3 regions of the Streptomyces sp. NPDC051286 genome follow, and region 3 is predicted to be linked to each of the others. Evidence: riboswitches for the same ligand, from Rfam matches in the RefSeq annotation. Region 3 holds a riboswitch; each other region holds the start of a gene.
The links. A riboswitch is a leader RNA that binds a small molecule or an ion and turns the genes downstream of it on or off. The one in region 3 is predicted to bind cobalamin.
Positions count from the first base shown of each region.

Region 1 (3,264 bases), on a different contig from region 3:
TGCCGGGGCCAGGCATTTCTTGGAACACTGCGCCGACACCGGCAACCCCCAGCCGTTCGGCGCCTACGAGATCCGCCTCCGCCAGGACGGACACGCCATAGGCGGAGTGGGCTTTCACGGCGCTCCGAACGCGGAGGGGCAGGTGACGATCGGCTACGGCCTGATCCCTGCGGCACGCGGCAAGGGGTACGCCTCCGAGGCGCTGCGGGCACTGCTGGAGTTCGCCCGCGACGAGGGCATCGCCGCCGTGAACGGTGACGCCGACCTCGACAACATCGCGTCCCAGCGCGTCATGGTGGCGGCAGGCATGCGCTTCGTCAGGGCGGACGACCGGGTGAAGTACTTCCTGATCGACTGGTCGGAGGCATCGGAAACAGCGGATGCGACGGGCATGGCTGAAGCAACCGACGCGACGGACGCCGCATAGACGGCAGAACCCGCCGGGATGCCCCGGCGGGTTCTGCCGTCATACGGCCGACGAGTCGGCCTGCGCCTCAGCTCGCAGCGGCGGCAGCGTGGGACGTGGTACCGCCCCCGGCCGTCACTGCGCCGGCCTTGGGCACCAGCAGCCGCTCGGTCAGATAACCGAAGACCAGACCGAAAGTAGTCCACAGCGTGGCCTGAACGGCGAGGGTGGCGAGGCGGAACTCCCACAGCAGACTGGCCGGGAAGTCCTTGCCGACCTCGTTGAACGAGGGCAGGAAGGCGTAGGCCAGCCCGATGACGAACACATAGGCGGCGGACGCGGCAATGGACGCGTTCCAGTTGCCCAGGCGGGAAGCCAGCCGCTTGCCGAAGATGACGGCAGCGACAGCGAGCAGCACGCTGAGGGCGACCATCAGGAAGAACAGGGTGGTGCGTTGGCCGATCGTGTCGGGGTTTCCGACAGCCGGCGGATTGGCCGGGTATTTGAGGAACGGCACGACATACACGGTCAGCAGGGCGCCGAACGCGATCAATGCGGCCGTGGCCCTCGGGCCGAACCTGCCGATGCGGCCGAGGGCGTAGCAGAAGACCAGAGCGGCGATGCCGCCGATCGCCACGCCGAAGACCAGGACACCGGTGGCGAGACCCGCGGTGGACTGCATGGTGCGGCTGACGAGTTCCTCGCCGCCGTGCTCGTGGCTGTGAGACTCTTCGAGCGCGATCGCCGCGTCCACCCGGGATTCACCGAGGAAGTAGGCGACGGCAAGAGCGAGCGCGCCGGCGGCAAGTCCGGCCAGCATGCCGCGAACGAGCAGCGCTCTGACAGATATGGAGTTCATGAGCGGTTCCCCTGAGGTGCGCAGCGTGTCAGTGGCAGGGGAAACCGAGCAGGTGGCGACCGTCGTGAACCCACTCGTGGACACCTTCGCCGGAGACGACAGCGGTGGCACCCTGCTCGGCGCCGACGAAGTACAGCAGGACGAGCATGAGGATGCCGAAGAAGACCGCCCACGGGGCAATGGCCTTCAGCGAGATGGGGGTGATGGCGGGTGTGGCGACGGTTGCGGGGGCAGCAGTCTGTGCCATGGCAGTACCTCCTGAGGGAACACGCGTCCCGATCGTGGTGCCTGAGACGACAGTGCCGGGTCTGACTTCCCGCAGGGGTGCGGGTTCACAGTGGCGCGACCGTGCCGGATTCTCACCGGACTTCCGTCACACCGTCGTCATGTTCGTCGCGACCATACCGCCTGCAGGCATGCGCCGCCATGGCGCCATCTGCGGGGCCGGCAGGCCCGGACGCCATGGTGTGCTTACCCGAAAGGCCACAGTTCAGGGAGTTGACACCGGTGTTGACGGTACAAGTGATGTTGATCTCACCGGCGCTCAATGCGGCGCTGCGTGAAGCCCGTTTCGACGGTGACGCCCCGCTCGACGCGTCCGGTGTCCGGCGGGCGCGTGCGGCCGCTGCCACAGTGCCTGCCGCCGATCGCCGCGTGTGCGGAGCGGACGAGCGGTGCGCCGGTACCGCCGAGGCGTTGGGGCTGCGGTCCAAGCCCGAACCGACCCTCCGAGGCTGGGACTTGGGGCGCTGGAGCGGGCAGCGGCTGGCGGAAGTGAGCGAGGCCGAGCCGGAGGCGGTGTCTGCCTGGCTGTCCGACCCTTCGGCGGCACCGCACGGCGGCGAGTCGCTGCTGGACCTGTGTGCGCGGGCGGGCGGCTGGCTGGACTCGTTGCATCGGGACGGCGCCGGGGACGGCCGCGTGATCGCCGTGGTCGAACCCGCGGTGGTGCGCGCCGCGATCGTGCATGCGCTGGGTCTTCCGCCGCAGGCGTTCTGGCGGTTGGACGTCGCCCCGTTGACACTGACGGAGCTCAGTGGCCGGTCCGGCCGCTGGAACCTGCGCTGTGGGCGGTCACTGAGCACCGGAACCGACGCCCCGTAACCCGGCGTCGGCGTCCACCGCCGGACCGGCCCGCCCCGCCGGTGACGTCAGGCCACGGCATCCCCGACGACCGGTCCGGCTGTCCGGGTTCGTCGACGGAGCGACCGAAGCGGTCGTGGAGGCGGAGCCCAGGTAGGTGTACGCCCCCCGAGGTTCGCCACCTGCGGCAGGAAGACCACGATCAGAGTGTGGCGCAGCAGCCGTTCCGCTGGACGGAGAACACCGCACCGAACCGCAACGGCCCTGCCAACGGTGCATCGTTGGGCCGGCCTTTCGTCTGCGGTGACCAGCGCAGCGGACAGACGGTGGGCGGGCGAGCGATTTCCGTGACGAACCGCGGAATCCCACCCTTCCCCTCCGCGGTGGAGCCGCCCGTGGGTCCGCCCACATGCCCCTACCGCCCGAGCAATGTTGACAAATGGTACGTAAACTGGCCAAGGCGTTCGAATCCACCTTCTCTTCGGAAGGGCGACCGACCATGACCGATCAAACGCAGGTGAACCGGCCCGAGACCACCCGCCCGCAACCCGAGGTCACGCACGGAGCAGGACCGCACGGCGGAAACCGCAGAACGGAACCCGGGTCGCGGGGCCGAACCACGATCGCCGACGGCGTGGTGGCGAAGATCGCCGGGCTGGCAGCCCGGGGCGTGCCTGGGGTTCAGGGCATGGGAGGGGGATTCGCCCGCGGTATGGGGGCCGTGCGGGAGCGGGTGCCCGGAGCGGGAGGTCAGTCCGTCACCAGCGGTGTCAAGGTCGAGGTCGGCGAGGTCCAGACGGCGGTCGACCTGTCGATCGTCGTCGAATACGGATACGCGATCGTCGAGCTCACGGGCGAGGTCCGGACCGAGGTGATCGCCGCCATTGAGCGGATGACCGGTCTGGAGGTCGTGGAG
Region 1 is NZ_JBITER010000018.1:159,688-162,951, forward strand. It holds gene ACIBB8_RS20170 (GNAT family N-acetyltransferase) at 1-427, shown strand, start outside; gene ACIBB8_RS20175 (CbtA family protein) at 495-1,265, opposite strand; gene ACIBB8_RS20180 (CbtB-domain containing protein) at 1,294-1,512, opposite strand; adenosylcobalamin (AdoCbl) riboswitch at 1,516-1,664, opposite strand; gene ACIBB8_RS20185 (histidine phosphatase family protein) at 1,791-2,369, shown strand; gene ACIBB8_RS20190 (Asp23/Gls24 family envelope stress response protein) at 2,848-3,264, shown strand, end outside.
Region 1: it holds a riboswitch for cobalamin, as region 3 does, so the genes downstream of both, ACIBB8_RS20180 (CbtB-domain containing protein) here and ACIBB8_RS30990 (ABC transporter substrate-binding protein) in region 3, are expected to answer to the same signal.

Region 2 (3,264 bases), on a different contig from region 3:
TGAGAATGAGGAGGTTCCCGCGGCGCAGGGCGGCGAGCACGATGTCGCCCTCCGGATTGCGGGAGCGGTCCACGAACATCTCGCCGGGCGGCGGACCCCAGTGCCGCTCGACGGCGTCGCGGAGTCCGTCCGGGAGCGTGGCGTACCAGCGCCGGTAGTCGGCGGCCGGGATACGGACCGGGTTGCGGGCCAGCTGCTCCTCGGTCAGCCACTCCTGGTCGTGGCCGCCGGCCTCGATCAGGGCGTAGATCAGCTCGTCGCCGTCGCCGGAGACCAGGCCGGGGAGTTCGTCCTCGGGCCCGAAGTCGTAGCCCTCGGCGCGCAGTCGGCGCAGCAGGGCGACAGCACTGGCGGGGGTGTCGAGCCCGACGGCGTTGCCGATACGGGAGTGCTTGGTCGGGTAGGCGGAGAGGACGAGTGCCAGGCGCTTGTCCCCGGCCGGGATGTGGCGAAGCCGTGCGTGGCGTACGGCGATTCCGGCGACGCGTGCGGCGCGTTCGGTGTCGGCGACGTACGTGGGCAGTCCGTCCTCGTCGATCTCCTTGAAGGAGAACGGGACGGTGATCAGCCGGCCGTCGAACTCGGGGACCGCGATCTGGCTGGCCGCGTCGAGCGGGGAGACACCCTCGTCGTTGTCCTCCCAGTCGCTGCGCGAGCTGGTCAGGCAGAGAGCCTGCAGGATCGGTACGTCGAGTCCGGTGAGCGCACCCGCGTCCCAGGACTCGTCGTCGCCGCCCGCCGATGCCTCGGCGGGCCGGGTGCCGCCCGCGGCGAGGACGGTGGTGACGATGGCGTCGGCGGCGCGCAGTTCGTCGATGAGTGCGGGTTCCGGGGTACGCAGGGAGGCGACGTACAGGGGGAGGGCGCGGGCGCCCGCGTCCTCGATCGACCGGCAGAGCGCGTCGACGAACGCGGTGTTCCCGCTCATGTGGTGGGCGCGGTAGTAGAGCACCGCGACGGTCGGGCCGTCACAGGCGCGCGCGGTGCGCTCCAGGGGTCCCCAGGACGGTGCGGGTGCCGGAGGCTCGAAGCCGTGGCCGGTCAGCAGCACGGTGTCGGAGAGGAACCGGGCCAGCTGGTCCAGGTTGGCCGGGCCGCCGTGCGCCAAGTAGGCGTGCGCCTCGGCGGCGAGCCCGATCGGGACGGTGGAGGCGGCCATCAGCTGGGCGTCGGGGGCCTGTTCGCCGGTGAGGACGACGACCGGCCTGCCGGTGGCGAGGACCTGGTCGAGCCCTTCCTGCCAGGCGCGGACCCCGCCGAGGAGGCGTACGACGACGAGGTCGGCGCCGTCGAGGAGAACGGGGAGGCCGTCGAGCGGCAGGCGCGAGGGATTGGCGTAGCGGTAGGTCACCGGACCGTCCGCGGCGCGGGCGCTGAGCAGGTCGGTGTCGGACGTCGACAGGAGCAGGATCATGCGGCGTCGGGCCTTCCTCGGGGTGTCCACGCCCCGGGCGGTGTCGGAATGGGTCTCCCCTGCTCGAGCGGTGTCGAGACCTTGGGGAAGGGAGTTCCTGACTCGCCCGGCCCAGGGCCGGACTCACAGTGGCGGGACCGCGCCGGACTCGCACCGGGCTTCCTCCCCTGTCGCCCAAGAGCCCGACAGGCTCTTGGGCGATACCGGGCCGGGTGGCCCGTTGCTAGGCATAGTAAGGGCCTTACATCGGATGGGATTCATACAGCTCAGAATGATGGTCGGTATGCTCGCCGCCATGTCCACTTCCGACACCCCGCCATCGGCCCCGGGGGAGCCCGTCTCCCGTGACCGCGGCGATGCCTGCCCGGGGTCGCTGCGGCTCCACCGGGCGGATGACGGGGCGCTGGCGCGGGTCCGGGTCCCCGGTGGCGTGCTGACTGCCCGACAAGCGGACGCGCTCCACGGTGCCGCACGGGAGTTGGGCGACGGTGAGCTGCATCTCACTTCGCGGGGCAATGTCCAGTTGCGCGGCCTCGGCCCGGAGTGCGGCGGACGGCTCGCCGAACTCCTGGGCGGGGCAGGGCTGCTGCCGTCCCGGAGCCATGAGCGGATACGCAACGTCGTGGCCTCCCCGCTCTCCGGGCTCGACGGCCGGGGCCACCGGGATGTCCGGCCGTGGCTGACCGCGCTGGACGCGCTGTTGTGCGGAAGTGACAAAGCGGCCGGGTTGTCCGGCCGCTTTCTCTTCGCGCTGGACGACGGCCGTGGTGACGTCGATGCCCTGGGCGCGGATGTGACGTTGCTGGGGCAGAGCGACGGGAGCGCGCTCCTGCGGATCGGGGCCGCGGAGGCGGTGCTGAGGGTCTCCGGGGACGATGCGCCGCGCGCGGCGCTCATCGCCGCCGAGACGTTTCTGGCGGCGGCGCAGGAGACGGGCGCCTGGCGGATGAGCGAACTGCCCTTTGCGGCCGAAGAGTTGCTGGAGGCGGTGCGGGTGGCACTGCGGGTGGCCGGTGCCGCGGAGCGCGTACCACCGGCGTCGGCGGCGCAGGAGCCCGCGTACGGCGTCGTGGGCACCGCGGTCTGTGTGGGGGTGCCGCTCGGGCGGCTCACCGGTGCTCAGTGGACGAGCCTGTCCCGCGTGGGCCGCGAGCTGCGGCTGACCCCGTGGCGGAGCGTCGTCGTGACGGGCGTGACGCCCGGCGACGCGGCGGTGCGGCTGCGCGAGTGGGATGCGGCCGGACTGATCGTCGGGCCCGGCTCCGCGTGGACGGGGATCGGTGCGTGCATCGGCCGGCCCGGCTGTGCGAAGTCCCTGGCGGATGTGCGGGGCGACGCGGAGGCCTTCGTACGGACCGCCGGAGAGCCCGTGGCCGGGCAGCTCCCCGTCCACTGGTCCGGCTGCGAACGCCGCTGCGGTCACCCCAAGGGCGCCTGGGCCGACGTCGTCGCCGTTCCGGGCGGGCACCAGGTGGCCCAGGTCCGCGGCGGTGAACGGGGCGCCCCCGTGACGGTTCACGGCAGCCCGTCCGACCTGGCCGCCGCGGTGAACGCCGCCCGCCGCACCCGTACCTGAACCACCGACCCGAGGGCGCTGCAGCCCGACCACCGACCGGAGAGAGCGAAACCACCGTGTTCCAGTACGAGAAGGACGGACCGGCGATCTACCGCCAGTCCTTCGCCACCATCCGCGCCGAGGCGGATCTCGCGGGGCTGCCCGCCGACGTCAGCCAGGTCGCGGTCCGCATGATCCACGCCTGCGGCATGGTCGACCTCGTACGCGACATCGACTTCACCCCGGGGGTCGTGGCCGGTGCCCGCGCGGCGCTGCGCTCCGGTGCGCCGATCCT
Region 2 is NZ_JBITER010000026.1:66,748-70,011, forward strand. It holds gene cobN (cobaltochelatase subunit CobN) at 1-1,414, opposite strand, end outside; cobalamin riboswitch at 1,485-1,616, opposite strand; gene cobG (precorrin-3B synthase) at 1,698-2,990, shown strand; gene ACIBB8_RS24750 (precorrin-8X methylmutase) at 3,047-3,264, shown strand, end outside.
Region 2: it holds a riboswitch for cobalamin, as region 3 does, so the genes downstream of both, cobN (cobaltochelatase subunit CobN) here and ACIBB8_RS30990 (ABC transporter substrate-binding protein) in region 3, are expected to answer to the same signal.

Region 3 (3,264 bases):
AACCGGCAGATCGGGAGTCAGTTACTTCGGCGTCGGGACCGTGCGCTCCGCCGTCCCGGGCATCAGCAGAACCTGCAAGAACTGCGCGACCCGCACGACCTAGCGAAGAGGAAGATCATGAGCGCTATTCACCCCCAGATCACCGACGTTCTCACGAACACCTTCAAGGTGCCCGCCGCCGAGATCCTTCCGGGTTCCACGATGGACAGCCTGGAGATGGACTCCCTCGCCGTCGCCGAGTTCGCCGTCATCATCAAGGAGACGCTGGGGGTCGAGGCCAACTCCGACAAGCTCTACAAGGACGCCACCCTTGCCGACATCACGATGTTCATCGATGCCGTCGTGAGCGGCGACCCTGCGATGAGCAACGCCCGATGAACAGGCCTGCCGTCGCCGTCACCGGCCTGGGGATGATCACCCCGGTCGGCAACGACACCGACGCCACCTGGGACGGGGTGTGCGCCGGGGTCTCACCGGCCCGCACCGTCCCCGAGCTCGAAGGCTGCGCGATCGACTTCGCGTGCACGGTCTCCGGCATCGATCTGGACGAAGCGGTCGGCGGCCGTGCGGCTTTCCGGATGGGGAGGTACGTCAAGTTCGCCGTCCTCGCCGCACGGGAAGCGGTCGCGGACGCCGGACTGGACCCGGCCGACTGGGACGGCAGCCGGGTCGCCGTGGTCGTCGGCACCAGCAGCGGAGGCTCCGCGGGCCTGACCGAACAGGCCGTTGCCCTCGACCGGCGCGGACCCGGGGCCACCTCGCCGGCGGGGATCCTCCTCACCATTCCGAACATGCCCGCGGCGGAGATCGCCATCCGGATGGGGGCGACCGGTCCCAGCCTGGCGCCGTGCACCGCCTGTTCGTCCGGGGTCACCGCGCTCTCCGTCGCGCGGGACCTGCTGGTCACCGGGCAGTGCGACCTCGCGATCGCCGGAGCCACCGAGTCGATCGTCTTCCCGGTCGCCATGACCGGATTCGCGCGGTCCGGTGCCGCCGCCACGAGGGACGGCGACCCAGCCCGCCTCTGCCGGCCGTTCGCGGCCGACCGTGCCGGTCTGGTCATGGGGGAGGGTGCCGCCGTCATGGTGCTGGAACGGGCGGATGACGCACGGGCCCGGGCAGCGGTCCCGCGGGCGTTGCTCGCCGGGACGGGCGCCACCACCGACGCCCACCATCCCACCAGTCCGCACCCGTCCGGCGCCGTCGCCCGGGCCGCGGTCGAGGCCGCGCTGCGCGACGCGGACTGGGCGGCCGAGGACGTCGAGCACGTCAACGCGCACGGCACGTCGACACCGCTGGGCGACGCCACCGAAGCCGCTCTCATCAGCCGGGCCTACCCGCACCGGCCACCCGTCACCGCCCCCAAGGGGGTACTGGGCCACTGCATGGGAGCTGCCGGAGCCATCGAGGCGGGGCTGACGATCCTCACGCTGCAGCGCGGGGTCGTACCGCCGATCGCCAACCTGGACGCCCCGGCGACCGAGTTCGACATCGACTGCGTCACCGGACAGCCCCGCCTCCGGCCCGTCCGGCGCGCCGTGAGCCACTCCTTCGGGTTCGGCGGCCACAACGCCGTGGTCGCCCTCCAGCGTCCGTAGGCAGGGGGCGGCACATGCCGGGGCGGTACGGCCGGGGCGCCGTTGGCCCCACCGCACCGCCGACGAGCCGCGCGGAGCAGCGTGATAGCTTGCCAAAGCCAGTCAAACTCCACGTAGGGGCCAGGGAATCCGGTGCGAATCCGGAGCTGACGCGCAGCGGTGAGGGGGACGGGCGGGGCCACGGCCACTGGGACATCCACGGGTGTCCTGGGAAGGCGTCCCGTCCGAAGGAACCCGAGTCCGAAGACCTGCTGGCACCTGCCGCCCGGTACCGGGCGACAGCACTCCGTACAGCGGGCTCCGCGCATGAGCCCTGAGACGCAGAGGGACTCCGTGCCGTCCATAGCCAGCCCCGCCCGCGCTGCCGCCCTGTTCTCGGCGGCACTCCTCCTGCTGACCGCGTGCGGCGGAGGGACCGACAACTCCACGGCCAAGTCAGCTGATGGCGAAGGCTATCCGGTGACGCTCAGGAACTGCGGCCGCACCGTCACCGTCGAAGCCGCTCCGCACCACGCCGTCTCCGTCGACCAGGGATCGACGGAGATCCTGCTCTCCCTCGGCCTCGCCGACCGGCTGGCGGCCACAGCCACCTGGACCGACCCGGTGATGAAGGGGCTGGAGAAGGCCAACGCGAAGGTGCCACGCCTCTCGGAGAACCGGCCGTCGTCGGAGAAGGTCCTCGACCAGGAACCCGACTTCGTCAGCGCCTCGTTCGAATCGACCCTGGCCAAGGGCGGCGTCGCCCCCCGTGAACAGTTCGAGGAGCTCGGTGTCCCCACCTACGTGTCGCCCGCCGACTGCACCGGCAAGGACAACACCGGCGGCGGCGACGGAGCGCGTACCGAAGCACTGACCATGGACAGCGTCTACGGTGAAGTGCGCGACCTGGCCGCGGTGTTCGGTGTCCCGCAGCGCGGCGACGAGCTCGTCGCCCGGCTGCGGGAGCGGGTGAAGAAGGCCACCGACGGCATCGACGCCTCCGACGCCACTCTCCTCTACTGGTTCTCCGACTCCAAGGCCCCGTACCTGGCAGGCTGCTGCGGCGCACCCGGCGTCATCACCAGGGAGCTCGGAGCGAAGAACGTCTTCGACGACACCCATGAGGAATGGCCCCAGATCAGCTGGGAGACCGTCGCCGACCGCAACCCCGACGTCCTGGTCATCGGCGATCTGACGCGCAGGGCACAGACCGCCGAGAGCGCCGCGAAGAAGATCGAGTTCCTGGAGTCCAATCCCGCGACGAAGAACATGGACGCCGTCAAGCACAAGCGGTACGTGCTGCTCAGCGGGCAGGCCATGAACCCGTCCATCCGGACGGTCGAGGGTCTGGAACAGGTCGCCGCCGGACTGCGGACGTTCGGGCTCGCCGGGTGACGGACACCGAACGGGTCGCAGGGGTACGTACGGAGCAGGCACCCGGAACCGATGCACACCGCAGGGCCGGTGGCGCACGGGGGCTGCGCGACGGTGTGCTGTGGGCCGCGGGCGTCGCCCTGCTCGCCCTGTCCGTCGCCGTCGCCGTCACCATCGGCCCTGCCCGGATCTCCGTCGCCGACGTCTGGTCCGCGGTGGCCGCCCATCTCGGGTTGGGCGACTCGCGGCTCACCCCGATCCGGGACGGCATCATCTGGAACCTGCGCATGCCCCGTACTCTGCTCGCCGCCGT
Region 3 is NZ_JBITER010000046.1:20,917-24,180, forward strand. It holds partial or broken gene ACIBB8_RS30975 (acyl-CoA dehydrogenase) at 1-2, shown strand, start outside; gene ACIBB8_RS30980 (acyl carrier protein) at 118-378, shown strand; gene ACIBB8_RS30985 (beta-ketoacyl-[acyl-carrier-protein] synthase family protein) at 375-1,598, shown strand; cobalamin riboswitch at 1,681-1,869, shown strand; gene ACIBB8_RS30990 (ABC transporter substrate-binding protein) at 1,905-2,972, shown strand; gene ACIBB8_RS30995 (FecCD family ABC transporter permease) at 2,969-3,264, shown strand, end outside.